DNA from 3 places in the Pectobacterium carotovorum genome. Region 3 is predicted to be linked to each of the others. Evidence: predicted binding sites of a transcription regulator. Region 3 holds the regulator's gene; each other region holds the start of a gene.
What was found. Region 3 encodes CRP, which controls carbon source genes, mostly activating them, when cyclic AMP is high. Its sites were predicted from a motif close to ATGTGANNNNNNTCACAT; they were not measured.
Positions count from the first base shown of each region.

Region 1: a site for CRP is predicted at 6,014-6,031, ahead of R9X49_RS16100 (nucleoside-specific channel-forming protein Tsx). Genes of this name have one in related genera too.
Region 2: a site for CRP is predicted at 7,151-7,168, ahead of R9X49_RS11550 (NupC/NupG family nucleoside CNT transporter). Genes of this name have one in related genera too.

Region 1 covers NZ_JAXAFK010000003.1:307,813-318,835, forward strand. Annotated here, with positions in the region: gene R9X49_RS16075 (amino acid permease) at 376-1,734, shown strand; gene R9X49_RS16080 (MFS transporter) at 1,921-3,354, shown strand; gene R9X49_RS16085 (family 43 glycosylhydrolase) at 3,332-4,288, shown strand; gene ampE (beta-lactamase regulator AmpE) at 4,313-5,167, opposite strand; gene ampD (1,6-anhydro-N-acetylmuramyl-L-alanine amidase AmpD) at 5,167-5,739, opposite strand; gene R9X49_RS16100 (nucleoside-specific channel-forming protein Tsx) at 6,196-7,056, shown strand; gene nadC (carboxylating nicotinate-nucleotide diphosphorylase) at 7,197-8,087, shown strand; gene ppdD (prepilin peptidase-dependent pilin) at 8,400-8,846, shown strand; gene gspE (type II secretion system protein GspE) at 8,852-10,324, shown strand; gene hofC (protein transport protein HofC) at 10,321-11,023, shown strand, end outside.
Region 2 covers NZ_JAXAFK010000001.1:2,568,124-2,579,146, reverse strand. Annotated here, with positions in the region: gene mdtC (multidrug efflux RND transporter permease subunit MdtC) at 1-1,286, opposite strand, end outside; gene R9X49_RS11560 (MdtB/MuxB family multidrug efflux RND transporter permease subunit) at 1,283-4,405, opposite strand; gene R9X49_RS11555 (MdtA/MuxA family multidrug efflux RND transporter periplasmic adaptor subunit) at 4,405-5,640, opposite strand; gene R9X49_RS11550 (NupC/NupG family nucleoside CNT transporter) at 5,890-7,080, opposite strand; gene R9X49_RS11545 (aldo/keto reductase) at 7,343-8,308, shown strand; gene R9X49_RS11540 (glucose PTS transporter subunit EIIB) at 8,708-9,049, opposite strand; gene R9X49_RS11535 (beta-galactosidase) at 9,204-11,023, opposite strand, start outside.
Region 3 covers NZ_JAXAFK010000005.1:227,585-238,607, forward strand. Annotated here, with positions in the region: gene pelA (pectate lyase PelA) at 1-472, opposite strand, end outside; gene R9X49_RS19360 (aminodeoxychorismate synthase component II) at 1,164-1,739, shown strand; gene argD (bifunctional acetylornithine/succinyldiaminopimelate transaminase) at 1,859-3,085, shown strand; gene crp (cAMP-activated global transcriptional regulator CRP) at 3,244-3,876, opposite strand; gene R9X49_RS19375 (OsmC family protein) at 4,251-4,658, shown strand; gene R9X49_RS19380 (phosphoribulokinase) at 4,772-5,641, opposite strand; gene R9X49_RS19385 (YheU family protein) at 5,766-6,002, opposite strand; gene R9X49_RS19390 (hydrolase) at 5,999-7,051, opposite strand; gene R9X49_RS19395 (LysE family translocator) at 7,158-7,760, shown strand; gene R9X49_RS19400 (ABC transporter ATP-binding protein) at 7,821-9,734, opposite strand; gene kefG (glutathione-regulated potassium-efflux system ancillary protein KefG) at 9,860-10,411, shown strand; gene kefB (glutathione-regulated potassium-efflux system protein KefB) at 10,413-11,023, shown strand, end outside.

The DNA of each region.
Region 1 (11,023 bases), on a different contig from region 3:
TCACCAAGAAAAAGGAGATTCCCCACCCATCCTCATCATGGTCAACACCGTTTTTACAGCAGGGATAAAGAGATAATAAAAGGGAGTAAACCCAAAGAGGTACCCCCCTCTCACATCCCTCTCCGATCTTCTCCTGCTCAGGGGCTTAATCAAGGAAAGGTAAAAATTTTGATGTAGCGATAGTTTTTAATTATCAGACTATAAGAAATCAGTGCAATCTTGAGCACTTACCACTATTCTCTGGCAAACGGTAGGTGTTTTCTTATTTTAAGAAATACCACTCCGTAAAAATAAAATTACATAAACGTACAGTCACTAATACGCGTGTTCGTTCACACCGTGTTTTTTACTTGCACTGGCAGAGGGTTAAATTTGATGGATAATCAACAAACGGACGGCACGCTAAAGCGTGGTTTGAAAAACCGTCATATTCAGTTGATTGCCTTGGGTGGCGCGGTAGGTACTGGCCTCTTTCTTGGTATTGCGCAAACAATCAAAATGGCTGGGCCATCAGTCCTGCTAGGCTATGCGATTGGCGGGCTGATCGCGTTTCTCATTATGCGCCAGTTGGGCGAGATGGTGGTTGAAGAGCCGGTAGCCGGATCGTTCAGCCACTTTGCTTATAAATACTGGGGCGATTTCGCTGGATTTGCATCAGGATGGAACTACTGGGTGCTGTATGTTCTGGTCGCGATGGCCGAGCTCAGCGCCGTGGGAATTTACGTCCAGTACTGGTGGCCAGACATTCCGACCTGGGTGTCCGCTGCCGTGTTCTTCCTGCTGATTAACGCCATCAATCTGGCAAACGTCAAAGTCTACGGTGAGATGGAGTTCTGGTTTGCCATCATCAAAGTCGCCGCGATTATTGGCATGATCGTCTTCGGCGGCTGGCTGCTGCTCAGCGGCACGGGCGGTCCGGAAGCCACCGTGACTAACCTGTGGGCGCAGGGCGGGTTCTTCCCGAACGGCGTGCTCGGCCTGGTGATGGCGATGGCCGTTATCATGTTCTCATTTGGCGGGCTGGAACTGGTGGGGATTACCGCCGCAGAAGCGGATGACCCAGAGAAAAGCATTCCACGCGCGACCAATCAGGTTATCTACCGCATCCTGATTTTCTACATCGGCTCGCTCGCTATCCTGCTGTCACTTTACCCGTGGGGCAAGGTTGTAGAAGGCGGTAGCCCGTTCGTCATGATCTTCCATGAACTGAACAGCAACGTCGTGGCGACGGTGCTGAACATCGTGGTACTGACCGCAGCGCTGTCCGTTTACAACAGCTGTGTATACTGCAACAGCCGCATGCTGTTCGGTCTGGCAAAACAGGGGAATGGGCCGAAAGTGCTGGAAACCGTCGATGGCCGTGGCGTTCCGGTTGTCGCTATCGGTATCTCCGCGCTGGCGACCGCGCTGTGCGTGCTGATCAACTACCTCATTCCAGGTAAAGCCTTCGAGCTGTTGATGGCGCTGGTCGTGTCCGCGCTTGTGATTAACTGGGCGATGATCAGTCTGGCGCACCTGAAGTTCCGTGCGCAAAAAGACAAAGAAGGTGCGGTGACCAAGTTTAAGGCGCTGTTTTACCCGCTGGGTAACTACCTCTGCCTGCTGTTCCTGGCCGGTATACTGGTCATCATGTTCCTGACGCCGGGCATTCAGATTTCCGTTCTGCTGATTCCAGTCTGGCTGGTGATTCTGGGCGTGGGCTACTTTATCAAAAAGAAAAACCAGGCGAATTAAGTCGTTACAGCGTTCACCCCGTCCTTTTCCATGGCCGACTATGTCGGCCATTTTCATATTTGCAATCTCCATCACACTTTGCCCCTCCCGACCCATTTGTCCATTTTTGCAACCGATTTCATACGCTCTTTTATCCCTATCGAGGGGAATAATCGTGTTTACACGTTAAGCACAGGAGTCGTATTCATGAAGAACAACGCACTGTCCGTTAAAGAAAAGATTGGCTACGGAATGGGAGACGCAGGATGCAACATGATCGGCGGGGCCATCATGCTATTTCTGAGCTATTTCTACACTGATATCTATGGGCTTTCGCCTGCTTTAGTCGGCACTCTGCTACTCTCCATTCGCGTCGTCGATGCCGTCACGGATCCGATTATGGGCGCGATCGCCGATCGCACTCAAAGCCGCTGGGGTCGCTTTCGGCCCTATCTGCTTTGGGTCTGCGTGCCCTATGTTTTGTTCAGCGTACTCATGTTTACCACACCGGACTGGAGCTACAACGGCAAGGTCATCTACGCTTTTGTCACCTATTTCCTGATGTCGCTGACGTACACCGCCATTAACATCCCTTACTGCTCGCTTGGCGGTGTGATCACTGCGGACCCACACGAGCGGGTGTCCTGTCAGTCATACCGCTTCATTATGGTCGGTATCGCCACGCTCATTCTCTCCTCGACACTGCTGCCGATGGCCGAATGGTTCGGCGGTGAAGACAAAGCGCGCGGCTACCAAATGTCGATGGGCGTGATGGCGATCATTGCCCTCTTCATGTTTCTGTTTTGCTTTGCCACCGTTCAGGAGCGGATTAAGCCCGCCATCCCCACCAACGATGCACTGAAAGCAGACTTGCGAGACGTTTGGAAAAACGACCAATGGCCGCGCATTCTGCTGTTAACCCTGTGCAACGTCTGTCCTGGATTTATTCGCATGGCGGCTACAATGTATTACGTCACCTGGGTGATGGGAAAGTCCGCCTCATTCGCCAGCCTGTTTATCAGCCTCGGCGTGGTCGGCATGATGTTCGGCAGTGCATTGGCTAAGCCCCTGACTGACCGTTTCTGCAAGCTGAAAGTGTTTTTCTGGGTCAACATCGCACTGGCGATCTTCTCCAGCGCCTTCTATTTCTTCAACCCTCACCTGACCAGCTTTATTCTGGTGATGTACTTCCTGCTGAATGTCATGCACCAGATTCCTTCCCCGCTCCACTGGTCGCTGATGGCCGATGTAGACGACTACGGCGAGTGGAAAACCGGCAAGCGAATCACTGGGATCAGCTTCTCAGGCAATCTGTTCTTCCTGAAAGTCGGGCTGGCAATCGCTGGGGCGATGGTCGGCTTCCTGCTGTCCTACTATGGTTATGATGCCAACGCCACGCAGCAAAATGCAGCGGCAATGAACGGCATCATTATGTTGTTCACCATCATTCCCGGCGTTGGCTATTTGATCACCGCAGGCGTTGTACGTTTGCTGAAGGTTGATCGCCAGCTCATGCAGCAAATACAAATCGATCTGGAAAAACGCCGTAATAACTATCGGGAACTGAGCAATAGCCACGACAGTCAATCACTCAACGTAAAAAGAGGAGGAAAGAATGATGAACCCACATCAATGGCCTAACCCACTGATTGAACAACGGGCAGACCCTTTCATTCTTCGTCACACGGACGGACAGCACTATTTTATTGCCTCGGTGCCCGAATACGATCGGCTCGAAATTCGCCGTGCCAGTTCGCTGGAGGCATTTCCCCACGCCACTCCAGTGACGATCTGGCACAAGCATGAACATGGCCCTTTAAGCGCGTTAATTTGGGCACCGGAACTGCATGTGATTAATGGCAAATGGTATGTCTATTTCGCCGCCGCGCCGACAGAAGCCATCAAAGACGGTTTATTCCAGCACCGCATGTTTGCGTTGGAATGTGCAGACAGCGACCCGCTAAAAGGCAGCTGGATTGAAAGAGGCCGGATTTATACGCAATTCGATACCTTCTCGCTGGATGCCACCCACTTTGAACATCGGGGGAAACGCTACTACCTGTGGGCGCAAAAGGATCCCGCGATTGCGGGCAACTCGAATTTGTATCTGGCAGAAATGGAAAATCCCTGGACGCTGAAAGGCACGCCCGTCATGTTGAGCAAGCCAGAACTGCCGTGGGAAGTGATAGGTTTTAAAGTCAACGAAGGTCCCGCGGTCATTAAGCACGGCGAGCGTCTCTTTATCACCTATTCCGCCAGCGCCACCGATGAGAATTACTGTATCGGTCTACTGTGGGCGAATGCGGACGACAATCTATTGAACCCAACAAGCTGGCATAAATCTCAGCAGCCGGTCTTTACCACCCATCGGGCAAACCGACAGTTCGGGCCGGGCCATAATAGCTTCACCCAGACAGAAACGGGCGAGGACGTTCTGGTTTACCATGCCCGCAATTACACAGAGATTGAAGGCGATCCGCTGTATGACCCTAATCGCCATACGCGGATTAAAACCTTCACTTGGGATCGTGACGGCATGCCCGTGTTCGGCGAACCGCCCGCAGACAGGCAATAAACGAGAAACAGGTGCGTTGGAAAATCACACCAACGCACCGTATATCGTCAGAATTGCGACCACAACCACCAGCACCAGCGTCACCTTTTTAGCCAGCGTCACGGCAGCTTTAGGTGTCTCTACAGGCTCAATGTGGGGTTCACGCGCGAGAGAAAATTGGGCCAACTGCGTTAACACCCAATACTGCGAACTGCGAAAATCCCCCAACGAGGCGAACCAGGCGGGCAGTGCCTTTTCGCCGTGCCCCAGTAAAGCGTAAGCGGCACCGGCCAAACGCGCCGGAATCCAGTCAAGCCAATGCAGCAAGCTATCAACACCAGATTGCGCGCGCTCCAGCGGAGTATGGTGGCGAGCAAGCCAGGTCTGTCTGGCGCGTAAAAACGCATATCCCATCAGTGCAATCGGCCCGTATGGCCCGGCTGCGATGAACCAGAATAACGGGGCTAAATAAAATCGGAAATTGATCCACAGCAGCGCGTTTTGCAGTTCTTTCAACTGCTCGCTTTCGCCTGTGCCAACGGGCAAACCGTGAATCAACGCCAGTTCTGCCGCCATTTCCCGACTGGCATCCGCCTCACCGCGCTGCGCGGCCTGCAAATAACGCCGATAGTGCTGACGAATTTCACCCGCGCCAATGCACATCAGGCTGATAACAATCCACAACAGAAGAGAAATCAGGCCGAACAGAATGCCGCTGGTGAGCCATAGCAGCCCCGCCACGATACCCATGCTGCACAACGTCAGGAACAGCGTTTGAAATAAAGACGGGGATGAAACGTGCCGGAACACGGCTTCAAGCCGATGATCGATCTGCCAGTGCTCCCCCTGTTTGAACAAGCGCTCCCAGGCCAACGTAAGCAACAGTGTAAACAGCGTCATTAATCTAGGCTCCCTTTGTTCTCTGTCCAGTTTTCTTGTAGCTGACGATGATAGCCGTCCCAGTCAAATGCCGGACCGGGATCGGTTTTGCGGCCCGGAGCGATGTCGCTGTGTCCGGTAATACGCGATAGCGTGATGGGGTAGGCCCGCATTAGTAGGTGTGTAATGGCGACCAAAGAGTGATATTGCTCCATGGTAAAAGGCAGCGTATCCGTCCCTTCCAACTCAATGCCAATAGAGAAATCGTTACAGCGTTCGCGACCTTCAAACACCGACACACCGGCATGCCAGGCGCGCTGATCGAACGACACATACTGTATGATTTGTCCGTCACGGCGAATCAGGCAGTGTGCCGCAACGCGTAAATGGGAAATATCGGCAAAATAGGGATGCGCGGTGGGATCCAACGTCGCTGTAAACAGTTGATCAATATAGGGGCCGCCAAACTCGCCGGGCGGCAAACTGATATTGTGGATCACCAGCAAGGAAGGCACCTCATTATTCGGGCGGCCATCATAATGCGGTGAAGGCGTGTGTGTAATGTCGGATAACCAGCCATTTTCCAAAAGCATCGGCGATAACCTCGCATCGTGTCGTTTGCCGGCTGAATCAGGCGTAAAAATAATTTCAGGAGTAAAAACAATGTCTGATGTAAAAATAATGTCTGATGTAAAAACAATTGTAGCCAAAAGGTCCTTGTATCCAAGATACCATGTTTCGCGCCATCCTATCTATCCAACCGGATATCAATAGGTTTTACCGTTCGTTTTGTGATATTCCCGCCGCTTTCCTGTCCGCCCCCCGCTCCCAACATCCCTTTCGTCAGGTGAAATCTCTAACACTACAATGTGATTAAAATCACATTACAAATGTAATAGCACAATAAAAGGCAATCGTTTTCGTGCATTGTGTCTATTTTTACTTAAAATGCATGACAAAATTATCTTCTGATTTTTTTAGATATTACCAAAACTTATTCCGCGGTCTTACGCACGACGTAAATGACGTCTAACACTATGGTACTTAAGATGAAAAAAACTTTCGCCGCAGGCACCCTGCTCGCACTGTCATGCTCAATGCCTGCCCTTGCCGACAGCAATAAAGCCGAATACCTCTCCGACTGGTGGCATCAGAGCATTAACGTCGTCGGCAGCGCCCACACGCGTTTTGGACCACAGCTGAACAGCACGACCTATCTGGAATACGAAGCGTTTGCACGTAAAGACTGGTTCGATTTCTACGGCTACGCCGATGCGCCGAAGTTTTTTGGTGGCGATCCCGATAGCCGCGGTATTTGGGACAAAGGCTCTCCGCTGTTTGTCGAGATCGAACCACGCTTCTCCATTGATAAACTGACGGGAGCTGACCTGAGCTTTGGTCCGTTTAAAGAGTGGTACATCGCCAATAACGTGATTTACGATATGGGTCGCAACAGCGGTTCGCGCCAGAGCACCTGGTACATGGGCTTAGGTACCGATATTGATACCGGCACCGACCTGGCTCTGTCACTGAACGGCTATGCCAAATACCAATGGCAAAACTACGGTGCCGCTAACGAAAACGAGTGGGATGGTTACCGCGTAAAAGTGAAATACTCTTACCCACTGGGTTCTCTGCTCGGCGGCAACGTCTCGTATATCAGCTTCACCAATTTCGATTTTGGTTCAGAGCTGCGTGATAAATCGAATACAAGCCGTTCCAACAACTCCATCGCCTCCAGCCATATTCTGGCGTTGGGCTACGACCACTGGCACTACTCTTTCGTCGCACGTTATTTCCACAACGGCGGCCAATGGGCTGATGGCGCAGAACTCAATTTCGGCAAAGGTCCGTTTGAAGTGAAATCTACTGGCTGGGGATACTACCTGGTCGTCGGTTACAACTTCTAAAATCACCGTCCCTTTCCGGCGACCAGCAATGTCCGCCGGAAAATAACAGTAACAGTTTGAATTGTAATAATTATTCATTCTGGATGTCCTGATATAAACAAGGTAGCATAGACCTCCGAATCCCCCTTCGGAGTTTTGTCATGTCAACGCGTCGCTACAGTCAGGAACAACGCCAACAAGCCTTGCTTGCTCGTATTGCACAAGATATCCCCGCCAGCGTGCAACTGGCATTGCGTGAAGATTTAGGTGGCATCGTCGATGCTAATCAAGACATTACCGCGCTTTTGTTACCCGACAACGAGATCGTCAGCGCACGCATTATCACGCGTGAAGCGGGTATTTTCTGCGGTGCGCGCTGGCTTGAGGAAGTCTTTTCTCAATTGGGCGATACGACAACCATTACCTGGCACGTCGCCGATGGCGACACCATCGTCCCCAACCAAACGCTGTGTGACATTACGGGGCCGGCCAAACAGCTTCTGACTGGCGAACGCACGGCGCTGAATTTCCTGCAAACGCTGTCTGGCGTCGCAACGGAAGTCAGCCGCTATGTCGCGGTATTGCAGGGAACGCGCACTCGGCTGCTGGATACACGTAAGACGCTGCCGGGACTGCGCACCGCACTGAAATACGCCGTATCATGCGGTGGCGGAGACAACCACCGGCTCGGCCTATCCGATGCTTTCCTGATCAAGGAAAACCATATCATCGCCGCTGGCTCAATCAAAAATGCGGTAGAAAAAGCGCAGTCTCTGCGCAGTGATGTTCCGGTAGAGGTTGAAGTCGAATCACTGGACGAATTACAGCAAGCGCTGGAAGCGGGCGCCGATATCATCATGCTGGATAATTTCAGTCTGGATAACATCCGGGAAGCCGTTAACACCACACAAGGCCGCGCACTGCTGGAGATATCCGGTAATGTCACCCTCGACACGCTGCGTGGCTATGCGGAAACCGGCGTGGATTATATCTCGGTAGGGGCGCTAACCAAGCACGTACAGGCGCTGGATTTATCCATGCGCTTTATCTAAGCGTTTCTCTTTTCTTCCGACGAGGTGCCCTCTCGCACCTCGTCGCCCTTCTTCATCTCATCTTTCTCCATAACACCGTCACGATCCAACCTTCCTGCCCTGCGCAAATGTTCTGTCCTGATAGAACGAAAATTGCGTCTCTGCTCGCAAAAATTTTTCAACGCTCTGCAAATCACTAAAAACACATCGGAGCGCTTTCCTATTTTGATTTTCTCCGCTCGTCAGCCTTCACGCCCTTTTCTATGCTGCCGCCATTCGTATGGATTTATGCACCGCAGTCTTTAATTTATGTGCCACAACAGGGAAATCAACATGACAACACAACAAGGATTTACGCTGATTGAGCTGATGATCGTCATTGCGATCGTCGCCATCCTCAGCGCTATTGGCGTACCGGCTTATCAAGGTTATCTGCAAAAAGCGGCGCTAACGGACATGCTTCAAACGATGGTGTCTTATAAAACACCGGTCGATCTCTGCGGTCTGGAAAATGCCGCGTTTACCGCCTGTAGCGCAGGTAATCAGGGGATTCCAGGTAGTAAATCGTCGCGCTATGTCAGCGCCGTTAGCGTCGCCCAAGGGGTGATTACGCTGACCGGCCAATCCACTCTGCAAGGGCTGCGCGTAATTCTGACGCCAACGTGGGATACCGAAACTGGCGCTTCACGCTGGACAAAAAACTGCGCCACGGATGGCAGCGCAGAGAGCCTGCAATCGGCCTGTCAGGACGTTTTCCGTTTCGATAACACGGCGGGTTAATAATCATGACAGACTCATCCTTTTCCTCCGAGCATACGCTCAGCGAGCTACAGACGCTGTGCCGGCGTTATCAGGCATTGTTGCTTAGTCTTGATGAACAAACGCTGTCGGTCGCCGTCACAGCTTCCCCTTCTGCGGAGATGATTGCCGCGCTGCGTTTCGCCAGCAATCGCCGCATTATGGTGGAGCAATGGCCACAGGCCAGAATGGAACAGCAGCTTAACCCCGTGAACGCCGTTGCCGAACCCGCAGAAACCTACCATACCGGCACTTATCACAACAGCACCGGGCAACAGGATCATGAGGACGACTCCCCCGTTGCACAGTTTATCCATCAAACGCTGCGTCTCGCCGTTCAGCGGCGCGCCTCTGATATCCACTTTGAGCCGTTACCAGACAGCTATCGCGTGCGGCTGCGCATTGATGGCGTGCTACAGGCCATATCCGCCCCGCCTCCCGAGCTGACAAACCGTATTACCGCGCGGCTGAAAATCATGGGCAAGTTGAACATCGCCGAGCGACGGTTGCCGCAAGACGGCCAGTTCAGCCTGATGCTGGATCAACAAGCCTACTCGTTGCGCATCGCTACGCTCCCTGTGCAGCAGGGAGAAAAAGTCGTGTTGCGTATTTTGCAAACGCACCAGCAGGAGTTGGTGCTAGATAAACTCGGGCTTACCGCAAAAGCATTACAGCAGATGATTAACGTGCTGAGCGCCTCACAGGGGATGCTATTAGTCACAGGCCCGACAGGAAGTGGAAAAACCGTCACGCTTTACAGCGCGATACGCTGGCTGAACGAGTGCAGCCGAAATATCTGTAGCGTAGAAGATCCCGTCGAGATCCCCCTGCCGGGCATCAACCAAACGGCAATCAATCCCAAAGCTGAACTGGGATTTGGCCGAGTCTTACGTGCCCTGCTGCGACAGGATCCAGACGTCATTATGATCGGCGAAATACGCGATGCCGAAACCGCAGAAATTGCGGTCAAAGCCGCACAAACCGGCCATCTGGTCATGTCCACATTGCACACCAACTCTGCCGTAGAAACGCTGACTCGCCTCAACCATCTGGGTATCCCCGGTTATCTGTTAGCCGCAGCACTAAAACTCATCATCGCACAACGCCTTGTGCGTCGGTTATGCCCGCACTGTAAGACGCCGGGAGAGACACTGCTTTCGCTGCCAAACGACGTATGGCAAGGGCCACTACACCATTGGCAAGCCCGCGGCTGTAGCCACTGCTTCTCTGGCTACTATGGCCGCGTCGCGCTCTATGAATTACTGCCCATCACGCCAGATTTTCAGGCAGCGCTAGCGGGCAACGCCAGCGCAGGGGAATTATCTGCGCTGTCTCGCCATTCAGGTTTCCCAACGTTGTTGGCTGCGAGTCTTGAGCTGGTCAACGACGGTCTGACCTCACTCGCTGAAGTCTATCGTGTTGTGGGCGATGAACACGCCATGAATCAGGAGGCGCAATGAGGCTAGCGCGTTTATATCACTGGCAGGCGATTACGCCCGAGGGCGAGTTTATCGACGGAGAGCTCATTAGCACACAACGCCAGCACGCCTACGCCAGCCTGATTGCTCAGGGCTACCAGCCGCTCATCGTAAAGGCAGGCCATTATCTATCACTCCGCTATTGGAAACGCGAACAGCTAGGCGAATTAATCAAACAGCTTGCTGCCCTGCTACAAGCCGGATTACCGCTGCTGGAAGCATTAAAACTGGTATCGGAACAACATGAGCGCCCCGGCTGGCGCTGCGTATTACGGGATGTCCGAACCCGCGTTGCTCAGGGAAATGCGTTCTCTGAGGCGTTACAGGAATACCCGCATATATTCCCCGTTCTGTATCGTTCCCTCATTGCCATCGGCGAGTTGACCGGGAAGTTAGACGCGTGCTGTCTACAGTTGGCACAACAGCAAGAAAAGCAGTCCAGACTGCAACAGAAAGTCATCAAAGCGCTACGCTACCCCTGCTTTGTTTTGGCAATCGCTGTGCTGGTCAGCATGATGATGTTGACGCTGGTTCTACCCGAATTTGCGACACTCTACTCCTCATTTGATACACCGTTACCGTGGTTTACTCGGCAGTTACTTTATCTGGCAGAGGTCATCACGGGCTACGGATTGATTGGGTTACTGTCTCTCAGTGGTCTAATAGCGGGATACATCCGTT
Region 2 (11,023 bases), on a different contig from region 3:
CGCACGCCCTGAAGCGACGCCTGTAGCGGCTTCATACCTGCTTCAATGTGGCGGGAAATATTCTCCAATACCACGATGGCGTCATCCACCACGAAACCGGTGGCAATGGTCAGCGCCATCAGCGACAGGTTGTTCAGGCTAAAGCCGCACAGGTACATTGCCGCGAAGGTGCCGATGAGCGATACCGGTACGGCCAGTGCCGGAATGGCGGTGGCACGGCCGGAACGCAGGAACAGGAAGACGACCAGAATAACCAGCGCGACGGCGATCACCAGCGATTGTTCCACTTCCGCCAGCGACGCGCGAATGGTGGGGGAACGATCCTGCGCGACATCCAGCTGTATTTCGGCAGGCAGGCTGGCGCGCAGCTCCGGCATGGCGGCGCGGATATTGTCTACCGTGGTAATAATGTTGGCATCCGGCGCGCGGCGAATCATCACCAGAATCGCAGGCTTAGAATTTGCCATCCCCGCGTTACGGGAATTCTGCACCGAATCTTCCACGGTGGCGACGTCGCTCAGGCGGACGGCGGCGCCGTTGTTGTAGTGGATAATCAGCGGCGCGTAGGCATCGGCGGTTTTTAGCTCATCGTTGGTTTGTATTTGCCAGCTTTTTTGGCTGTTTTCCACATTGCCCAGCGGCTGGCGGACGTTCGCCTGCGCGATGGCCTGCCGTACCTCATCGAGAGAAATGCCCTGATTAAACAGCGCCACCGGATTCAGCGCGACGCGTACGGCGGGCAGGGAGCTCCCGCCGATGGAGACATCGCCGACGCCTTCCATCTGCGAAATTTTCTGTGACAGCTGAGTTGAGGCAAAGTCGTACAGCTGCCCCTGACTGTAGGTGTCCGAGGTCAGCGTCAGGATCATGACAGGCGCATCGGACGGATTGACTTTGCGGTAGGTCGGGCGGCTGGACATACCGGACGGCAGCAGATTTTGCGCGGCGTTGATGGCCGCCTGCACATCACGCGCTGCGCCGTTGATATCCCTGTCGAGGTTAAACACCAGAATGACGCGCGTGCTGCCGAGCGAACTGGTAGAAGTCATTTCGCTGACGCCTGCGATCCTGCCGAGTGCCCGTTCCAACGGCGTCGCGACGGCGGAGGCCATCGTTTCTGGCGAGGCGCCGGGCAGGGAGGCGCTGACCGAAATCACCGGGAAATCCACCTGCGGCAGCGGAGACACTGGCAACAGGCGGAAACCCAGTATGCCACAGAGTGCGATAGCCAGCGTCAGCAGCAGGGTGGCGACGGGGCGGTGGATGAACAGGGCGAAGAACTTCACTCGGTTTCTTCCTCCTGACGCGGCGTACGGCGGAAACGCGTCGCCAGACGGTCAAACAGCAGGTAAATCACCGGTGTCGTAAACAGCGTCAGAATTTGGCTCATGATCAGGCCACCGACCATACAGATCCCCAGCGGCTGGCGCAGTTCCGCACCGACGCCAGTGCTCAGCATCAGCGGCAGCGCACTCAGCAGCGCCGCCATGGTGGTCATCAGAATCGGCCGGAAACGCAACAAACAGGCCTGATAAATCGCGTCGTACGGTTTCATGCCCTGTTCTCGCTCCGCCGCCAGTGCGAAGTCGATCATCATGATGGCGTTCTTCTTCACGATCCCGATGAGCAATATGATCCCGATAATGGCGATCACATCCAGCTCATTCCCCGCCATCATCAGCGCCAGCAGCGCGCCGACGCCCGCCGTTGGCAGCGTAGACAAGATGGTGATGGGGTGAATAAAGCTTTCGTACAGCACGCCGAGCACAATATACATCGCGACAATCGCCGCTACGATCAGCCACACGGTGCTGCTCAGTGCCGACTGGAAGGCCAGCGTACTGCCCTGGAAACGGGTAGTGATATCCGCAGGCAGGTTCATCTGCTGTTCGGCCTGCGTAATGGCATCCACCGCCTCACCCAGCGCATAGCCTTTAGCGACGTTGAAGGAGATCGTCGTCGACGGGAATTGGTCAATATGGTTGATCGCCAACGGTCCCTGACGCTCTTCAATGGTGGCAATACTGCTGAGCGGAATGGTACCGCCGTCGCTGCTGATGAGGCGCACGTCGTTCAGCGCGTCCAGACCGGTGTTGTTGGTTGTATCGTGTTCCAGTACCACGCGGTACTGGCTGGCCTGCGTATAGATAGTGGAAACCAGACGCTGACCAAAGGCGTTGTACAATGCGCTGTCGACCTGCGACATCGTGATACCCAGACGGCTGGCGCTGTCGCGGTTCACGTTGACGTAGGCGACTGCTGCACCGTCTTGCCAGTCGCTGCTGACATCTTCTAGCTGCGGCAGTTTTTTCAATTCGGCCATGAGCTTCGGCACCCACTGGCTCAGTTCGTCCAGCGACATCGCCTGCAACGTGAACTGGTACTGCGTACGGCTAATCTGGGTGTCGATGGTGAGATCCTGCACCGGTTGCAGATAGAGCTGGATGCCGGGAATTTGTGCCGTCTGCTGTTGCAGGCGGCTGATGATCTCTGGAATACGTTCGCTGCGTTCGCTGAGCGGTTTCAGGTTGATTTGCAGTCGGCCGCTGTTTAGCGCGGCATTTGTGCCGTCAACGCCGATGAACGAAGACACGCTCTCCACCGCCGGATCTTTCATAATGATAGACGCGACGCGCTGCTGGCGGTCGGCCATATTGCTGAACGAGACGGTTTGCGGCGCCTGTACGGTGCCCTGAATGATGCCGTTATCCTGGATCGGGAAGAAGCCTTTCGGGATCCAGATATAGAGCAAAACCGTCAGCAGCAGCGTACCGAGCGCGACGCTGAGCGTCAGCCACGGATGGTTCAACACCTTGCGCAGCCAGACGCCGTAGGCATCAATCAGGCGAGTGAAGAAGCGTTCGCTGGCGCGGGTAAAACGGTTCTGTTTACGCAGTGACTGATGGCTCAGCATCCGGGCGCACATCATGGGGGTTAGCGTAAGCGATACGACGGCGGAAATCAGGATAGACACCGCCAGCGTGACGGCAAACTCGCGGAACAGTCGTCCGACGATATCGCCCATAAACAGCAGCGGGATCAGCACGGCGATGAGCGAGAAGGTCAGGGAGATAATGGTAAAGCCGATTTCTCCCGCGCCCTTCAGCGCGGCATTAAGCGGTTTTTCCCCTTTTTCGATATAGCGGGCGATGTTTTCGATCACCACGATGGCATCATCCACCACGAAACCAGTGGCGATGGTCAGCGCCATGAGCGTCAGGTTATTGATGGAAAAACCGAGGAAGTACATGGCGGCAAAGGTGCCAATCAGCGACAGCGGCACGGCAATGCTGGGGATCAGCGTGGCGACGGCGTTACGCAAAAACAGGTAAATCACCATCACGACCAGCGCGATAGCCAACAGCAGCTCGAACTGGACGTCTTTCACCGAGGCGCGAATGCTGGTGGTGCGGTCAGTCAGCGTGGTGACCTCGACGGCGTTCGGCAGGCTGGCTTTTAGCGCAGGCAGCATCTTGCTAATGCTGTCCGTGGTCGTGATGACGTTGGCACCCGGCTGGCGCTGAACGTTGATAATGATCGCCTGCTGCCGATTTGCCCAGGCACCGAGATGAATGTTCTCGGCGGCCTGCTCGATGGTAGCGACATCCTGAAGCCGCACCGGCGCGCCATTCTTCCACGCGACAATCAACCTGCGGTAATCATCAACGGTTTTCATCTGATCGTTGGCGGAGAGCGTGACCGAGCGCGTCGGGCCGTCCAGACTCCCCTTGGCGGAATTCACGTTGGCGGCAGTAATGGCGGTGCGGATCGTCTCGCTGGTCAAGCCGTATGCCGCCAGCGCTGGCGCGTTAAGCCTTACCCGCACGGCAGGACGCTGCCCACCGGCTAACGACACCAGACCGACGCCCGCCACCTGCGAGATTTTCTGCGCGATGCGGTTGTCCACCATGTCCTGCACCTGCGTCATCGACATGGCGCTGGAGGTGACGGCCAGCGTCATAATCGGCGGATCGGCCGGATTCACTTTGCTGTAGGTCGGCGGATAGGGCAGATCGTTAGGCAGCAGGTTGCTGGCCGCATTGATGGCGGCCTGCACATCCTGTTCGGCGACGTCCAGCGACAGTTCAAGCTGGAACTGAAGCGTGATGACGGATGCGCCACCGGCGCTCTGCGTCGACATCTGTTTTAGCCCGGACATCTGGCCGAACTGCCGCTCCAGCGGCGCGGTAATCGCAGACGTCACCACATCGGGGCTGGCACCGGGATACAGGGTAATGACCTGAATCGTTGGGTAATCCACTTCGGGCAGTGCGGAAACCGGCAGCGCCCGATAGCCGATTATACCGGCCAGCAGAATGGCGATCATCAGCAGCGTTGTTGCGACCGGGCGCAGAATGAACAGGCGTGACGGCCCGCCGCCGCTGGCTGGAACGGTATCCTGCATCAGGATTTCTCCCCAGCGATCGCGGGCGTTTTCTCCGTCAGCGCTGAGGGCACGACTTCCACTTTCGCCCCTTCGGTCAGGCGGTCGATACCGTCAGTGACGACCTTCACATCGGCGTCCAGTCCGGCAGTTACCACAACCAACTGGCCGTACTGAATACTGGTGGTCACCTGACGCTTACTGACTTCGTTTTTATCATTCAGAATCCAGACGAAACGGCCTTCATTCCCCATTTGCACGGCGGCGGAAGGGGCGACGACGGCGTTTTTCAGCGTATCGACCTTCATGCGGATATTCACGAACTGGTTCGGGAACAGGGCATCGTCCAGATTGTCAAAACGCGCCTTGAGCTTGATCGTGCCCGTGGTGGCGTCGATCTGGTTGTCCATGCTCAGCAGGATGCCCTGTGAGAGTTTCTTTTGATTGGCGCGATCCCAGGCTTCCACCACGGGGGGCTGGCCTGATTTCTGCGCGCTCAGAATGGTGGAGATTTCCGCTTCCGGTACGGTAAAGACGACATCAATCGGGTAGGTCTGCGTAATCACGACAATGCCATTGGTGTCGCCGCTGGTGATGTAATTCCCGACATCGACCTGCTTTAAGCCGATCCGGCCGCTGATTGGCGCGGTGATCTTGCTGTAATCCAACTGGAGCTGTGCGCTGGCTACGGCACCTTCATCGGCTTTTAGCGTGCCTTCCGCCTGACGAACGGCGGCGGTCTGGGCATCCAGCTCCTGACGAGAAATCAGGTTGGTTTTCACCAACTGCTGGTAGCGCGCTAAATCCTGTTGAGCATTAGCCAGCACGGCCCGATCTTTTGCCAACTGCCCCTGTGCCTGCGTGAGTTCTACCTGAAAAGGCCGCGGGTCGATTTCCGCCAGCAGATCACCAGCTTTAACCTGTTGCCCTTCCTGAAAGTGTAGTGCCATCAGTTCGCCGTTCACCCGGCTGCGCAGCGTGACGGTATTGGCTGCGGTGACGGTACCTAAACCGGACAGATAGTAGGGGACGGAAGCGGATTGCGTCAGCGCAGCCTGCACGGGGGCCAGCGTGCGCATGGCCGCTCGGCGTCCACCGCCACTGCTGCTGTTTCCCGAATGTGACGTACGGGCGGCGTGCTGTTCACTCGTGCCGGGGGCGGCAGGGGGCGTCTGGGTAAAGTGGCGCCAGATTAGCACGGCAATAGCGATGACGGCGGCAAGTATCAGCAGGCCTCGGATACGTTTGGCATTCATAGTGATGGATTACTCTCTCCAGGTTGCGCGGGAAGCACGGTGTACCCGTCATACTTCAAGCTGCACGTGCGTGCGTTGTCACTTTAGCAAGCAGGTTATGGGACCATGGCCTTATTTTACTAGTTTAAACAGGAGATGCCGGACAAAAATGAAGGAAATATGGAAGATATGTCAGGGTTTGTAGGGAAAAAAAATCCGGCAGCGCGAGGCTGCCGGATAGGGATAGAAATTCTATAACACGATGAAGGGTTACAGCACCAGACCGGCGATAGCGGCGGAAAGGATGCTCACCAGCGTGGAACCGTAAACCAGTTTCAGACCGAAACGGGAAACCACGTTGCCCTGTTGCTCGTTCAGGCCTTTAATCGCGCCAGCAATAATCCCGATGGACGAGAAGTTGGCGAAGGACACCAGGAACACAGACAGAATGCCCACGCTGCGTGGAGACAGTTCGCCTGCCACTTTTTGCAGTTCCAGCATTGCGACAAATTCGTTAGAAACCAGTTTGGTTGCCATGATGCTACCAACCTGCAGGGCTTCGTTAGAGGGGATGCCCATGATCCAAGCGAACGGGTAGAACGCGTAGCCGAGGACTTCCTGGAAGCTGATGCCAAAAATGGCGCTGAAAATGGCGTTGACTGCGGCAATCAGTGCAATGAAACCGATCAGCATAGCTGCAACGATAACGGCAACTTTAAAGCCCGCCAGAATGTATTCGCCCAGCATTTCAAAGAAGCTCTGATTTTCATGCAGATTACCCAACTGCAATTCCGGCTCTTCACCGACTTTGTAGGGGTTAATCAGCGACAGCACGATGAAGGTACTGAACATGTTCAGAATCAGCGCAGCAACGACGAATTTGGCATCCAGCATAGACATGTACGCACCGACGATAGACATCGACACGGTCGACATGGCGGTAGCGGACATGGTGTACATGCGCTTTTCAGACATCTTGCCCAGAATATCTTTATAGGCAATGAAGTTTTCGGACTGGCCGAGAATCAGTGAACTGACTGCGTTAAAGGATTCCAGTTTGCCCATGCCGTTTACTTTGGACAGGAGCGTACCAATGGCGCGGATGATGATCGGCAGCACTCTAATGTGTTGCAGGATACCGATCAGCGCGGAAATGAAGACGATAGGGCAGAGCACTTTGAAGAAGAAGGAAATCAGGTTCTTCTCACTATTCACCATATCACCGAATACGAAGTCCGTCCCTTGGCCTGCAAATCCGAGTAATTTGTCGAATACCGCTGCGAACCCTTTGACGACACCTAACCCAACGTTTGAGTACAGGAAGAAGTAAGCGAGCAGAATTTCGATGACGAGTAGCTGAATAATAAAACGAATACGAATGCTTTTACGATCGCGGCAGACAAGCAGCGCCAGCGCCGTAACAACAACCAGCGCCAGAATAAATTGCGCGATATGGGACAGGGACATGTGTGCTCCAAATATGAGGCAGGCCAAATTTTCCACGTCATTTTATGTAACGCGTGCATTAAAAATGAGAGGAAGACCGCAAAAAAACAATTATACCTTGGGATTTTATCTAAACTAAATGCTACGTCTCGTTATTCGCACTTTTCTGGTCATTCATTATTCTTATCCCAAACGAAAAGTGGCATTGCCCTGCTTTAGGTTGCAGGTTGGCGAGTATTTTTATGATGTTTTTGCATGATTCAAAAGGAGAGTGATTATGTCAGTATCAAATACCACACGTGAGCTTGGACGTTCTGGGATCGTGGTTCCACCTTTCTCGTTCGGCGGTAATGTCTTTGGCTGGACGGTTGACCAGCCGACATCATTCAGCCTGCTGGATGCGCTGCTGGCACATCGGCTGAATTTCATTGATACCGCTGATGTTTATTCGCGCTGGGCACCCGGTAATCAGGGCGGTGAATCTGAAACGATCATCGGCAACTGGTTGAAGAAAAGCGGCCAGCGTGACAAGGTTATTATCGCCACCAAAGTGGGGATGGACTTGGGGGACGGCAAGAAAGGGCTGTCTCCTCGCTATATTCGTCAGGCGGTCGAGGCTTCATTACAGCGTTTGCAAACGGACTATATCGATCTCTATCAGGCACACACGGACGACAAAGATACGCCACTGGAAGAAACGCTGGCCACGTTTGATGCGCTGATTAAAGAGGGCAAAGTGCGCGCGATTGGCGCGTCTAACTACAGCGCGACACGTCTGGCTGAGGCGCTGAAAATCAGTAAAGCCAACCATCTGGCACGTTATGAAACGCTGCAACCGGAATACAACTTGTACGATCGGCAGGGCTATGAAGCCGCGCTGGAACCGCTGGTGCGCGAACAAGGGATCGGGGTCATTAGCTATTATTCTCTGGCGAGCGGGTTCTTGTCAGGCAAGTATCGTCAGCCGAAGGATGCATCGAAAAGTGCGCGCGGACAGGGCGTAGTGGAGAAATACCTCAACGAGCGTGGCCGCACCATTTTGGAAGCGCTGGATAGCGTGGCGAATGCACATCAGACAACGCCGTCGCAGGTTGCGCTGGCCTGGTTGATCGCCCGTCCGAGTATTACCGCCCCGATCGCCAGTGCGACATCGCTGGAGCAGGTCGCTGAACTGGCGAGCGCAACGCGGCTGGTGCTGCCGGCAGAAGATATTGAGTTGCTGAACCGTGCGAGTCGTTATTAGGAAATTGATACTTTCGAAATGGTGATTTTTATGCGGACGTGAAGATGGTTTCGTGCGCGATAATGCCGCCATTTTTATGCTACGTCGTAGCGCGCGCCCGACATAGGGGGCTACGCCAGCCCCCTATGAACCCCGGATTTTTGGCGGGAATTATGCCGCTAAAGCGGTGCCTTCGTCGATATCTGGCTTAACGGACCGCTTGCGACACGTTTACTCGCCCCATAAACGGGGCTCGCCCTTCGGGCCAGCACGAGTGCTGTTCAAAAACGTCTCTGACGTTTTTGTCGGACGTGGCGCAAGCTTTCGCCGCGTCCATGCGGCTCATCCTAAGCCCGCTATCACCTCAGCATAATTTTTTACGCCGGATAACGGCAAAAACCGTTGAGCGTCGTAACACTCTTAGTGTGCTTCTGCGCCATCATCCTCAAACCAGGCGGCCAGTTCGCGGCGCAGGTTATCCGACTGGGTGCCGAAAATAGCCTGTACCTGATGACCGACGATGATCACACCGATAGCCCCCAGTTTTTGCAGGCTGTCGCTGTTGACCAGTCGCAGGCTGTGAACCTCAACCCGCAGGCGGGTGATGCAGGCATCCAGACTGACGATATTTTCTTTGCCGCCAAAGGCGTTCACTAACTGCTGCAAATTCTCTTTATCTAGCGGTGAAGCGATTTCAATTTCGGTAATTTGCTTACCCAACATTGACGCGAACAATTTCCGAAAATTGTGAATCTTGCCCATCGTAGTCACCTCTTCGTTTGTTTATCAGCGTGCGTATGATAATGCGGTTCACGTAGGATTACTGTTAGGCGAAACACGGTGATGAGGTTTCGTAGGAACACCTATCACCGTGACCGTCTCAGTCCCGTGATGCTTAACCGGCAAGCAGGCGTAGTTACTGCAACGCGCGGCGCAGGATCCGACAGCCGTAGCCTGACAGATCGATAGACCCTGAAAGCGTGCTGCCGGTGGTCATTTCTTCGTAGGCGGCAGGCAGCGTGACCTGCTGCGCCGTTGCCGTGTAGTTCTGTACGAAGATAAACTCACTTTCCCCGTCATCGCGACGATGAGCGACAATCCCGTAAGGCAGGTCGGTCGGTAGCGCACGCGGTAAATCCAGCGCCTGTATCAGCGTGGTGAAGAAATCACGCTGGAAGGCGAGGTCGTTGCGTGAGGCGATGTAATAAGCCTGGCCTTTGCCGTAATCATTGACCGTAACGGCGGGGCGTCCGGCATAGAAATCGCTGTCATAGGTCGCCAGCGCTCGCGCACCCTCAAGGTGAATCAGCTCGCACAGGTGCGTGACCTGATACGGACCGACCAGACGTTGCTCGTTACCGCTCAGGCCGCTGATGCTGTTGCTTTCATGATCGTACAGGCCGTCGATTTCTTCCGCCCAAATGCCCATGATAGGACGAAGCGGCCCAGGGAAACCGTTCAGATGGCACAGATCGGTTTCGTTAACGACGCCAGACCAGTAGGTGGTGACGAAGCGGCCGCCCTGTTTGACGAATGCATCGACGCGTTCGGCAAAGCCATCGCGTACCATGTAGAGCATCGGTGCAATCACAAGCTGATAGCCGCTGAGATCGACATCGGCGTTGATAATGTCCACCGCCACGCCCTGTTCCCAGAACGTACGATAATGTTCGGTGACGGTTTTTTCATAGAACAGCCCCGCGTTGCGCGGCCCTTGGGCGTTATCCATCGCCCAGCGGCTTTCCCAGTCGAAAATGATGGCGACCTTGGCGTCAATCCGGCTGCCTGCCACGGGAGCGAGTTTGTTGAGTATGTCACCCAGCTCCTGTACTTCACGCCCGACGCGGGTATCAATATGCCCGACATGATCGACCACGGCACCGTGGAATTTCTCGACGGAACCGCGGCTCTTACGCCACTGGAAATACTGCACGGAGTCTGAACCGTGCGCGACAGCCTGAAGTGAAGACAGAATATGCATTCCCGGCTTTTTCAGCTTGCTGATCGGCTGCCAGTTGGTCAGGCTCGGCGTGGACTCCATCAGGTAGAAGGGTTTTCCGCCTTTCAGCGTACGCATCAGGTCGTGATACATCGCGGTATAGGCACCCAGCGTGCAGTCATCTTCCGCGTTATGCCACAGCGGGTAGCTGTCCCAGGAAATGAAGTCGATCACCTTCGCCAACTGCCAGTAGTCGTAATCATAGAAATATTCCATGAAGTTCGTCGTCGTTGGCAGAGACGGATTTTCGGCTTTGAGCGGGGCAATTTCTGCGGCACAGAAATCGCTGACCTGTGAGGTGTTAAAGCGTTTCCAGTCCAGATTCAGGCCGTGAATAGAGACTTCACCGATAGGCGAAGGCGGTTCTAACTGTGACCAGTCGGTGTAGGTGTGGCTCCAGAAGGTGCTCCACCACGCTTTATTCAGCTCGCCTATCGTGCCGTAGCGGGCTTTCAGCCAGTTCTGGAAGGTGCTGCGACAGGTATCGCAGTGGCACTCGCCGCCGTATTCGTTGGAAATATGCCAGCCGATCACCGCAGGATGATGCGAATAACGTTTTGCCAGCTGGGTGTTGATTTGTTTCACTTTTTCGCGATAGTTCGGCGAACTCAGGCAGTGATTGTGGCGACCGCCGTGCAGCGCGCGTACGCGGTTGCTACCCACGCGCAGCACGTCAGGGTATTTTTGCGACAGCCAGGCTGGGCGCGCACCGCTGGGCGTTGCCAGAAAAACGAAGA
Region 3 (11,023 bases):
TATCAATACGGATAGCATCGCCATCTTTTGCGCCACCCGGCATATAGCCGAAGCGCATGTTACGCACGACAACGTTGGAAGAGTTTACAATCCAGATACCGAAGTTAGCGGAAGAACCGTTGGTCCCGAGGATGGTGATGCCCTTGGTGAACTCTTTGATTTCCACACCGCGTGGATCTTTGCTCCACTGGCCGCAGATGTTAGCTTCGGCGGCTTTGATTAGCGCATCTTCATTACCGTTGTAGGTAATAACAAGCGGGTAGGCTCCACCTTTGACCGCTTTACCACTTGAGTCTTTTTTCGCAGCCTCAATGATATCGACGATCTCTTGCAGAGAACGCGCTGTCTTTTTCACTGCACCGGAAATGTCGCCGCCGTCCGTGGTGGCATAACCCCCCGTATTTGCCGCCATTGTAGGTTGGGCAGCAAGCAGCAACAGCCCAGCGGCTGCAGAAGGCAGTAGGTATTTCATTGTGTACTCTCCTTGACATAGATTTTTTTGGGTATTTATCACTACACACCCTGTGTAATAAAAAAGGCTGTTTCAACAAAAATGAAATTAAGGTTTGTCTATAAAGCCGAGATAAGTGTTAACAGAAAAAATAAACAATGCAAGATGGGGCGTTAAATATATTAGTTAAATAAAATGGGACAGCTTGGCGGATTTGTGTTTATTACTTTTAAATAGAAACTGATTTCTATTTAAATTATTTTAATTCAATTAGTTATATCTTTTAACTCGCGTTGTTTCAATATGGATTCTTTATTTTTTACCCATTTTTTATGTGGGATTTATTCACCTGACAGACAACTGTGATCGCCGTCAAAAGTTAAAAATAAACATCGATTATAAAAACAACCCATGGTCTTTTATGCCCGATGAAAAAAACGTAATTAATTCATAAGGAATTTTTGTTTATTATTTTTTTTGTTAAAAATGATTTCAAAGAAATCGTTTTCTATAGGAATGAATAATAAATATTACCTATTAATAAAGATGTTTATTACAGAAATAAATCATTTATGATCGATATAATTATTATCATGCTAATTTATTGCGTAGGGATGGCGAACCTTTTGTCTTTACTGATGACAAGGGCTGGGTGCCTGACACGAATTTCATGTATGTTAGTACGGCTTTCCTGACTAACTGTGCAATAACTATGCTGCTAATTATCGATAACTACGACTCCTTTACCTACAACCTTTACCAATACTTTTGTGAGCTTGGCGCGCAGGTTGTGGTGAAGCGTAATGATGAACTGACGCTGCGTGAGATTGAACAGCTTGCGCCTGAGCGATTGGTCATTTCACCGGGCCCTTGTACGCCGGATGAGGCGGGCATTTCACTGGCTGCAATCCGCCACTTCGCCGATAAATTGCCTATTCTGGGCGTGTGCCTTGGTCATCAGGCGATGGGGCAAGCGTTCGGCGCACGCGTGGTGCGGGCACGACAGGTCATGCATGGGAAAACGTCTGCGATTGCGCATAGCGACACGGGGGTTTTCACGGGGTTGGCTCAGCCGTTGACGGTTACCCGCTACCATTCACTCATTATTGATTCCGCCTCGTTACCTGATTGCTTTGAGATCACGGCCTGGAGCGAATCGGAAGGAAAACGTGACGAGATTATGGGAATCCGCCATCGCGTATTGCCGCTGGAGGGGGTGCAGTTTCACCCAGAGAGCATTCTCAGCCAGCAAGGTCATCAACTTTTGGATAATTTCCTTAAAATTTAGCCATATAGAGAGTTATTCTCTCCAATAACCGATTTAATATTGCCTGTGATTGATTTTTTATGCATATTTATTGACTATATTTTCATTCCGACATGATGGACAGCAGAGTGAGGCAGCAAATGGCAGCAGAGCAGAAAGCAGTGACACGGGATACTCACGATAAAGTGATTTTGCCAGTTTATGCACCCGCGAAGTTTGTACCCGTTAAAGGTAAAGGGAGCCGCGTCTGGGATCAGGACGGCCGCGAGTATATTGATTTCTCCGGTGGCATTGCGGTTACGGCACTGGGTCACTGCCATCCTGCGCTGGTGAACGCATTGCAGCAACAGGGTGAAAAGCTGTGGCACACCAGCAATATTTTCACCAACGAACCTGCGCTACGCCTCGCCAGTAAACTGATTGATGCCACTTTTGCCGATCGCGTGTTCTTTGTTAACTCCGGCGCTGAAGCTAACGAAGCGGCATTTAAGCTGGCACGTCACTATGCGGTTAAACGTCATAGCCCGTATAAAACCAAGATCATCGCCTTCTACAATGCATTCCATGGTCGGACGCTGTTCACCGTCTCGGTTGGCGGACAGCCTAAATATGCCGATGGCTTCGGGCCTAAGCCTGCGGATATTGTCCATGTTCCTTTCAACGATCTGGCTGCGGTCAAAGCAGTGATGGACGATCACACCTGCGCAGTCGTGCTGGAGCCGATTCAGGGCGAGGGCGGTATTACGCCTGCTACGCCTGAGTTTTTGCAAGGCGTTCGCGATCTGTGCGATCAGCATAAGGCGCTGCTGGTGTTTGATGAAGTGCAGAGCGGGATGGGGCGTACTGGCAAACTATTCAGCTACATGCACTACGGTATTACGCCGGATATCCTCACCACCGCTAAAGCGCTGGGTGGCGGCTTCCCGATTAGCGCGATGCTGACGACGGAAGAGATCGCTTCTGTGATGACGGTTGGGGTACACGGCACCACCTATGGCGGTAACCCGCTTGCCTGTGCGGTGGCGGAAGCCGCGCTGGATATCATTAACACACCGGAAGTGCTGTCAGGCGTGGCGAATCGGCACGATCGCTTTGTTAGTGAACTGGAGAAAATCAACCAGCAGTACGGCGTATTCGAGCAGGTTCGCGGTATGGGGCTCCTGCTGGGGGCAGAACTGAAACCGCAGTGGCATGGCCGCGCAGGCGAGTTTCTGGCTGCTGCAACGGCTCAGGGTCTGATGGTGCTGATGGCTGGGCCGAACGTAATTCGCTTTGTGCCGTCTTTGATCATTGATGAAGACGATATTGTGCAGGGGATGGATAAGTTCGCCAAAGCCGTCGCGCAGGTCGTTAACGCAGCAAACTGAGTGGCGTTCTTAAAAGCGCAGCGATAAAAAAACGTAGGGAACGTTTTTCAACGTCGCTTGCGACGGCCCGAAGGGTGGCGAGCAGGAAGCTCGCCATAAAAAAAAGCGTGAGGCCGAGGCTTCACGCTTTTTTATTGGTAGGGTACAGCGACAGGGATTTAGCGAGTGCCGTAAACGACAATCGTTTTACCGTGCGCAGAGATCAGGTTCTGGTCTTCTAACATTTTCAGAATGCGACCCACGGTTTCACGCGAGCAGCCAACGATTTGCCCAATTTCCTGACGGGTAATTTTTATTTGCATGCCATCTGGATGCGTCATGGCATCAGGTTGTTTGGCCAGGTTGAGTAGAGTTTGAGCAATACGGCCGGTCACATCAAGGAAGGCGAGGTTGCCGACTTTCTCTGAGGTAACCTGGAGTCTGCTTGCCATTTGCGCAGACAGACGCATGAGGATATCTGGGTTAACCTGGATGAGCTGGCGGAATTTTTTATAGGAAATTTCAGCCACTTCACAGGCGGTTTTTGCCCGAACCCAGGCGCTGCGTTCCTGACCTTCTTCAAACAGGCCGAGCTCGCCGATAAAATCGCCCTGATTGAGGTAGGAAAGAATCATTTCCTTGCCTTCTTCATCTTTGATTAGCACTGCGACAGAGCCTTTCACGATGTAGTAAAGCGTTTCTGCTTTTTCACCTTGGTGAATCAGCGTGCTCTTCGATGGATACTTATGGATATGACAATGGGAAAGGAACCATTCGAGAGTTGGGTCTGTTTGCGGTTTGCCGAGAACCATTCGCTATCATCCTCTGTTGTAATTCACTGCGCAAATTACAGGGGTCAGAGTTCCCTGTACGGCGTGTTTAACTGCTAAAAAAATAAAATTCAGTCTAGGCAGAATGACGTCAGGGAATATACTGGAACCACTGTACCCTTGATTTTCCGGTTGCTGCCTTGCCGCATCGTAAACGTGGCTGGGTATATCTGGCCACGCAATCATCTTCTTCGTTTCTGGGTTTGTCCAGAAAAGGTCTATTCTATTTTCGTTTTAACACAGCTTTAAGGACGTGTCTTGTGTTGTCTCGCTTCAGCATGACAAAGCTCTGATTAACGCTGGTTTTTGTACAGTAACGGTATAAATTTTCAAAAAATTTTTAGTGGAGAGGCACCATGCAGGCACGGGTAAAATGGGTTGAAGGCTTAACGTTTTTGGGCGAATCCGCGTCAGGGCACCAGATCTTGATGGACGGTAATTCCGGTGATAAAGCGCCCAGTCCGATGGAGATGGTGTTGATGTCTGTGGGGGGATGCAGCGCGATTGATGTCGTGTCGATTCTGCAAAAAGGCCGCAACGATGTGGCGGACTGTGAAGTGAAGTTGACGTCAGAGCGCCGGTCTGAAGCGCCGCGTTTATTTACCCATATCAATCTGCATTTTATCGTGACGGGAAAAGGGCTGACCGACAAAGCCGTTGAGCGAGCTGTCGCACTATCAGCGGAAAAATACTGCTCTGTGGCACTGATGCTAGGCAAAGCCGTTGAGGTAACGCACAGCCACGAAATTAGAGTGCTGGAATAATCCCTTTCTCTGAGCACTCATTCTGGTCACTTAAGCCTGTTATTAGGGGAAACACAGGGGGAGATTCCCGTCGGGAGGCCTCACCCCTGTGGTCGCCCCGTATATCTTGATGCTTATTCGATGGTTTTCCCTTCAATTAACCGCTGCACCAGCGGTGCCATGATGAGCTCCATCGCCAGCCCCATTTTCCCGCCGGGAACGACCAGCGTGTTGATGTGGGAGATAAACGATCCCTGCAACATGGCGAGCAGATAGGGATAATCAATATTATCCAACCCCTGAAAGTGAATGACGACGAAGCTTTCATCCAGCGAGGGAATCGACTTGGCAGCAAACGGGTTGGAGGTGTCCACGGTGGGCACGCGCTGGAAGTTGATGTGCGTACGAGAGAACTGCGGAGTGATGTAGGTGATGTAGTCTTCCATTGAGCGGACGACGGAATCCATGACCGCTTCACGCGAGTGACCGCGTTCATTGACGTCACGAATCAGCTTTTGGATCCATTCCAGGTTGACGATCGGCACCACGCCGACGAGCAAATCTACATGCTGTGCCACGTCGTTTTGGTCGGTGACCACGCCACCGTGCAGCCCTTCATAAAACAGGATGTCGGTGGGTTCCGGCATCGGCTCCCACGGCGTGAATGTCCCGGGAACCTGATTATAGGGAATCGCTTCATCGTAAGTATGAAGGTATTTACGCGTCTGACCGCGGCCGTGCAGGCCATATTCGATAAACGACTGCTCCAGCAGACTGAAATCATTCGCTTCTGGGCCGAAGTAGCTGATGTGGCGCCCTAAATCACGCGCTTTGCGAATGGCCATATCCATTTCCGGGCGGGTATAGCGGTGAAAGCTGTCTCCTTCCAACTGGGCGGCGCGCAGGTCAAGCTGTTGAAAAATCTTACGGAAGGCCAGGCTGGTTGTCGTTGTTCCCGCCCCACTGGAGCCGGTAACCGCAATAATCGGATGCTGATGTGACATAAGGCGCGTAACTCCGTGATCGCGATGCCCGCGTAGACCGAAGGCCTGCGCACATCCTAAAAAAAGACGTAATTGTCATCATTGTTAGCATGTTTGGCGCGTTCTTTCACGCCTTTCGGCGTGTTCAATAAGGGGCATGTCCTCCGGAATTGAGCTGGTTACGCGGCATGATATTGAGGGTTTCATGTAACTCAGACCACACCAACACCACCTCACCAGATTGGAGTTGGCCGCGAATATCTTCCACTTTCTGCGCCAGCGACCGCTCCTGTTCGCCGTAATCGGTGCCTTCCCGCAGGACGAAAGATTCGATGATGTTATCCAGCGTTTCTGGATCGAGCTGTTGCCAGGGAATAATCACGCTATGTTTCCTGAATAAAAAGTTCCTGAATAAAAGGATTCCTGAGTAAGAAGGGCTCCTGAAGAAGAATCGGTGGCGTGGTCCAAAAATGGGCTAAGCCAGTTGGGAATGCGCTGTTCCAGCCACATTTCCGGTTTCAGCAACGTTCCGCCGACGAAGCCAACATGCCCGCCATGTTCCGTTAGCTGATACTCAATATTAGACGGTAACTGCGACAGATCGGGAATCACCTCTGACGTCATGAAAGGATCGTCCTTCGCATGGATGATGAGCAGCGGTGTGCGAATCTGAGGCAACAGCGGCAGAGCGCTACAGCGTTGATAGTAGTCGGCGGCATCGCGGAAGCCGTGGATACGTGAAGTTATGACGTCATCAAACTCTCGCAGCTGGCGAATTCGCTTCAGCTGCGGCAGTTGAATCGGCAGCGTGTCCGGGTAGGCTGCCAGCTTGCGGCCGGCGTTTTGCTTCAGCAGGCGCAGCAGGTAATGCTGATAGACACGGGAGAAACCTTGTTCCATCCGACGGCTACAGGGTTCGAGCATCAATGGCGCAGACACAATGACGGCAGCGGACAGGGAGCAGGCTTCGCCCTGCTGGGCGAGCAGGTAGGCCAGCATGTTGCCGCCGAGAGACACGCCGATGGCGGCGGTAGGGGCCCCGCCCAACGTCTCCCGCATCCAGTGCAGAAAATAGCTGGCATCGCTGGTTTCGCCGGAATGATAAATGCGCTTCATCCGGTTGGGCTTACCGCTGCATCCGCGAAAATGCATGATGACGGCCAGCCAGCCGCGCTGTTTACAGGCATGCAGCAGGCCGTGGGCATAGGGGCTATGAAAGCTGCCTTCCAGCCCGTGAAACAGCACCACGCGCGGTTTGTGTCGCGCCTGCTCGGGCGCTTCGCTCCACGCCAGATCGACGAAATCACCGTCCGGTAACTCAAGCGGCTGCCAGACTGGCGAAAACTGCGCGTGACGGCGAATCAGACGCGGCAATAGCGTTTGCAGATGCGGGTTATGGGCGCCGCTCAGCGGACGAAACTGGTCATACATAAAGGATATAGAAATCTTGTTGTCGGCTCTTGTACGATCAATATCACACTGTTAGCTTCAATGCTGCCAGTTGGTACGATATTTGGGTCAGGAGCGCCCACAAATAATGGAACTGAGTTTATTTCTGTCGATGTTAGGCTTTTTGTGGGTGGCGGCCATCACGCCGGGGCCGAATAATATGCTGTTGACCACCTCGGGCGCGAATTTTGGCTTTATGCGTTCACTGTGGCTGATGGTTGGCATCATGCTGGGGATGCAGAGCATTTTGCTGCTGGTGGCATTCGGTGTCGGTGGTTTGATTCTGATTTACCCTTCGCTGCACTTTATCCTGAAAGTTCTCGGTAGCGCCTATCTGCTCTGGCTGGCGTGGAAAATCGCCACGGCGGCTTACGAACGGCTGGAAACGTCCGTTGCGCCGCCCCAGCCGATCCGGCTTTATCAAGGGTGGTTGCTGCAATTTCTGAACCCGAAAGCGTGGCTCATGGCGCTGGGGGCAGTTGCCAGCTTTAGCCTGGCGGGGGAAGGCTATAACCAGTCTGTGATCGCGATAAGCATCGGGATTGTGCTCGTCAATGTGGTGTCTGGCGTCATCTGGCTCGGATTCGGCACGATGATTGGGCGGCTGCTGCGCAGTAAAAAAGCGTGGATTATCTTTAATGTGTCAATGGGCCTGCTGACCGCCGCCTGCGTGCTGCTGATTTGGCATTAAGGCTTCGTTGATAACGTCGCGAGCGGTTTTCCGCTCGCGACTCTTTTCAGGCAACCAATATTAAAGCGAATCGCTCTGCATCATCTGCTCTAGCTGTTCCTGCGCATCTAGCCAGGACAGCTCCGTTTCTTCCAGCTCGATTTTGACTTTGGTTTGCTGTTGCAGGCAGTCGGTGAGTTCGGCCTTGCGGCTGATGTCATAGATTGCGCTGTCCGCCAGTCGGGCTTCAAGCGCTGCCAGCGTTTCTCCCAGCTTTTCCATCTGCTGTTCAAGCTTGGTGATTTGTTTACGCAGCGGCTGGGTTTGCGTTCTCAACTCAGCTTCACGACGTTTCTGATCTTTTCTGCCCTGTGCGCTGTTGGCTGCATTCTCTTTTGGCGCTTCAGTCGCCGCATTTTCCTGACGTTGCAGGCCGACCAGCCACTGTTGGTAGTCTTCCAAATCGCCATCGAACGGTTCTACTTTCTGGTCGTGTACCAGATAAAGATCGTCGGTGGTCGAACGGATCAGATGTCGATCGTGCGAAACGACAACCAGCGCGCCTTCAAAATCGATTAACGCTTCGGTCAATGCCTGACGCATATCCAGATCGAGGTGGTTGGTCGGTTCGTCGAGCAGCAGGAGATTCGGACGCTGCCAGACGATCAGCGCCAGCACCAGACGGGCTTTTTCGCCGCCGGAGAAGCGTTCGGTAATCTCCGTGACCTTATCGCCCTGAAAACCAAAGCCGCCGAGGTAGTCGCGCAGCTGCTGTTCCGTTTCCCGCTCTGCCAGACGCACCAGATGTTGCAAGGGAGACTCGTCCGCACGCAGAAACTCTAACTGGTGCTGGGCGAAGTAACCGAGCTTCACGCCTTTCGCCAGCCCGATTTCCCCTTGCCGCGGGGCAAGCGTGCCGGCAAGCAGTTTGATCAGCGTGGATTTACCCGCGCCGTTATGGCCGAGCAGCCCGATGCGGGAACCCGGTACTAAATTGAGTTTAATCGATTCCAGAATCAGCTTGTCGCCATAGCCTGCGCTGACCTTTTCCATCTTCATTAATGGATTGGGCAGCGATTCCGGGGCGCGAAAGCTGAAGCGGAAAGGGTTATCGACATGCGCTGGCGCAATCAGCTCCATGCGTTCCAGCATTTTTATCCGGCTTTGCGCCTGCTTGGCTTTGGTCGCTTTCGCGCGGAAGCGGTCAATATAGTGTTGCAGATGCGCGACGCGCTCCTGCTGATGTTCATAGAGCGACTGCTGCTGTGCAAGACGGGTGGCGCGCTGACGTTCAAACGAGGAGTAGTTACCCGTGTACTCATAGAGCGACTGCTGCTCGATGTGCAGAATTTTGGTCACGACCGGATCGAGGAAATCGCGGTCGTGCGAGATGAGTACCAGTGTGCCCGTGTAGTTTTTCAGCCATTTTTCCAGCCAGATGACCGCATCCAGATCGAGGTGGTTGGTTGGTTCATCCAGCAGCAGCAGGTCTGAACGACAGATCAGCGCCTGTGCCAGATTCAGACGCATCCGCCAGCCGCCGGAAAAGGCGCTGACAGGCTGCTGTAACTGTGACTGAGAAAACCCTAGCCCATTGAGCAGGCTTGATGCTCTGGCCTGAATCGTCCAGGCCTGAATCGCATCCAGCTTGCCGTGTAGCGTGGCAATGGCGTTGCCGTCGTTCTCTTCGTTGGCGGTCTGCAACGCGGCTTCCAGTTGGCGGAATTCGCGATCGCCGTCAATCACGTAGTCCAGCGCGGGCTTGTCCAGCGCAGGCGTTTCCTGATTAACCCAGGCCAGTGACCAGTTTTGCGGGAATGTCGCGCTGCCGCCATCGGCGCTGATTTCACCTTTCAGTAAGGACAGCAGGGTAGATTTACCACAGCCGTTCTTGCCAACCAGACCGACTTTCTGGCCGGGATTAACCGTTGCTGTCGCGTTGTCGATCAGAACGCGCACACCACGTCGAATTTGCAGCGAAGAGAAAACAATCATAAAGCGCCGTATGTTCAGAGTATGTTAAATTATGGACATATCAGGACACGCGGTGTCCTGTTTTTAGTCGTTGCGCAGCATGGTAACGGAAAACAATTATCATGACGACGCTTTGGAGGGGAATGATGTCGCAGCCACCGAAGATTTTGCTGCTGTATGCCCATCCGGAACCACAGGATTCGGTGGCAAACCGGGTCTTATTGCAACCGGCGCAGCAGTTGGCGAATGTAACCGTGCACGATCTTTACGCGCACTATCCTGATTTTTTTATCGATATCCATCATGAACAACAGCTGCTGCGTGAGCATCAGGTCATTGTTTTCCAACATCCATTTTATACTTACAGCTGCCCGGCTTTGCTAAAAGAGTGGCTCGATAGGGTGCTATCCCGCGGCTTTGCCAACGGGATTGGTGGTAATGCGCTGGCGGGAAAATACTGGCGCTCGGTGATTACGACCGGTGAACCGGAAGATGCCTATCATCCTGACGGGAGTAATCGTTACCCGATGGAAGATTTGCTCCGTCCGTTTGAGCTGACGGCGTCAATGTGCCGTATGCATTGGATGCACCCCATGATTATCTACTGGGCGCGCCGTTTACAGCCCGATGTGTTATCGAGCCAAGCCAGAGCTTACGGTGAATGGCTATCCTCCCCTTTACCTGAAGAGGAACGCTAATATGGAGAGTTCCGCGCTACTGACCGCCGGAGTCTTGTTTTTGTTTGTGGCGGTCGTAGCCGTACCGATTGCTGCCCGATTAGGAATTGGTGCCGTACTGGGCTATTTGATCGCCGGAATCGCCATTGGACCCTGGGGGCTCGGCTTCATCCGTGATGTGGAAGCGATTCTGCATTTCTCGGAGCTGGGCGTCGTTTTCCTGATGTTCATCATCGGCCTGGAATTGAATCCCTCCAAGCTCTGGACGCTGCGCCGCTCGATCTTTGGCGTTGGCGCGGCTCAGGTTGGCCTGAGTACGCTGCTTTTAGGCGGCGCCTTGTATCTGACTGACTTTTCGTGGCAGTCCGCGCTGATTGGCGGCGTCGGGCTGGCGATGTCATCGACGGCCATGGCGCTACAGCTGATGCGTGAAAAGGGCATGAACCGTAGCGAGTCCGGGCAGCTTGGCTTCTCTGTCCTGCTGTTTCAGGATTTGGCTGTGATTCCCGCGCTGGCGCTGATTCCGATTCTGGCGGGTGTGCAGGGTGATTTCGGCGATTGGGAACGAATTGGTCTGAAAGTCGCTGCGTTTCTTGGCATGTTAATCGGTGGCCGCTATCTGGTGCGTCCGCT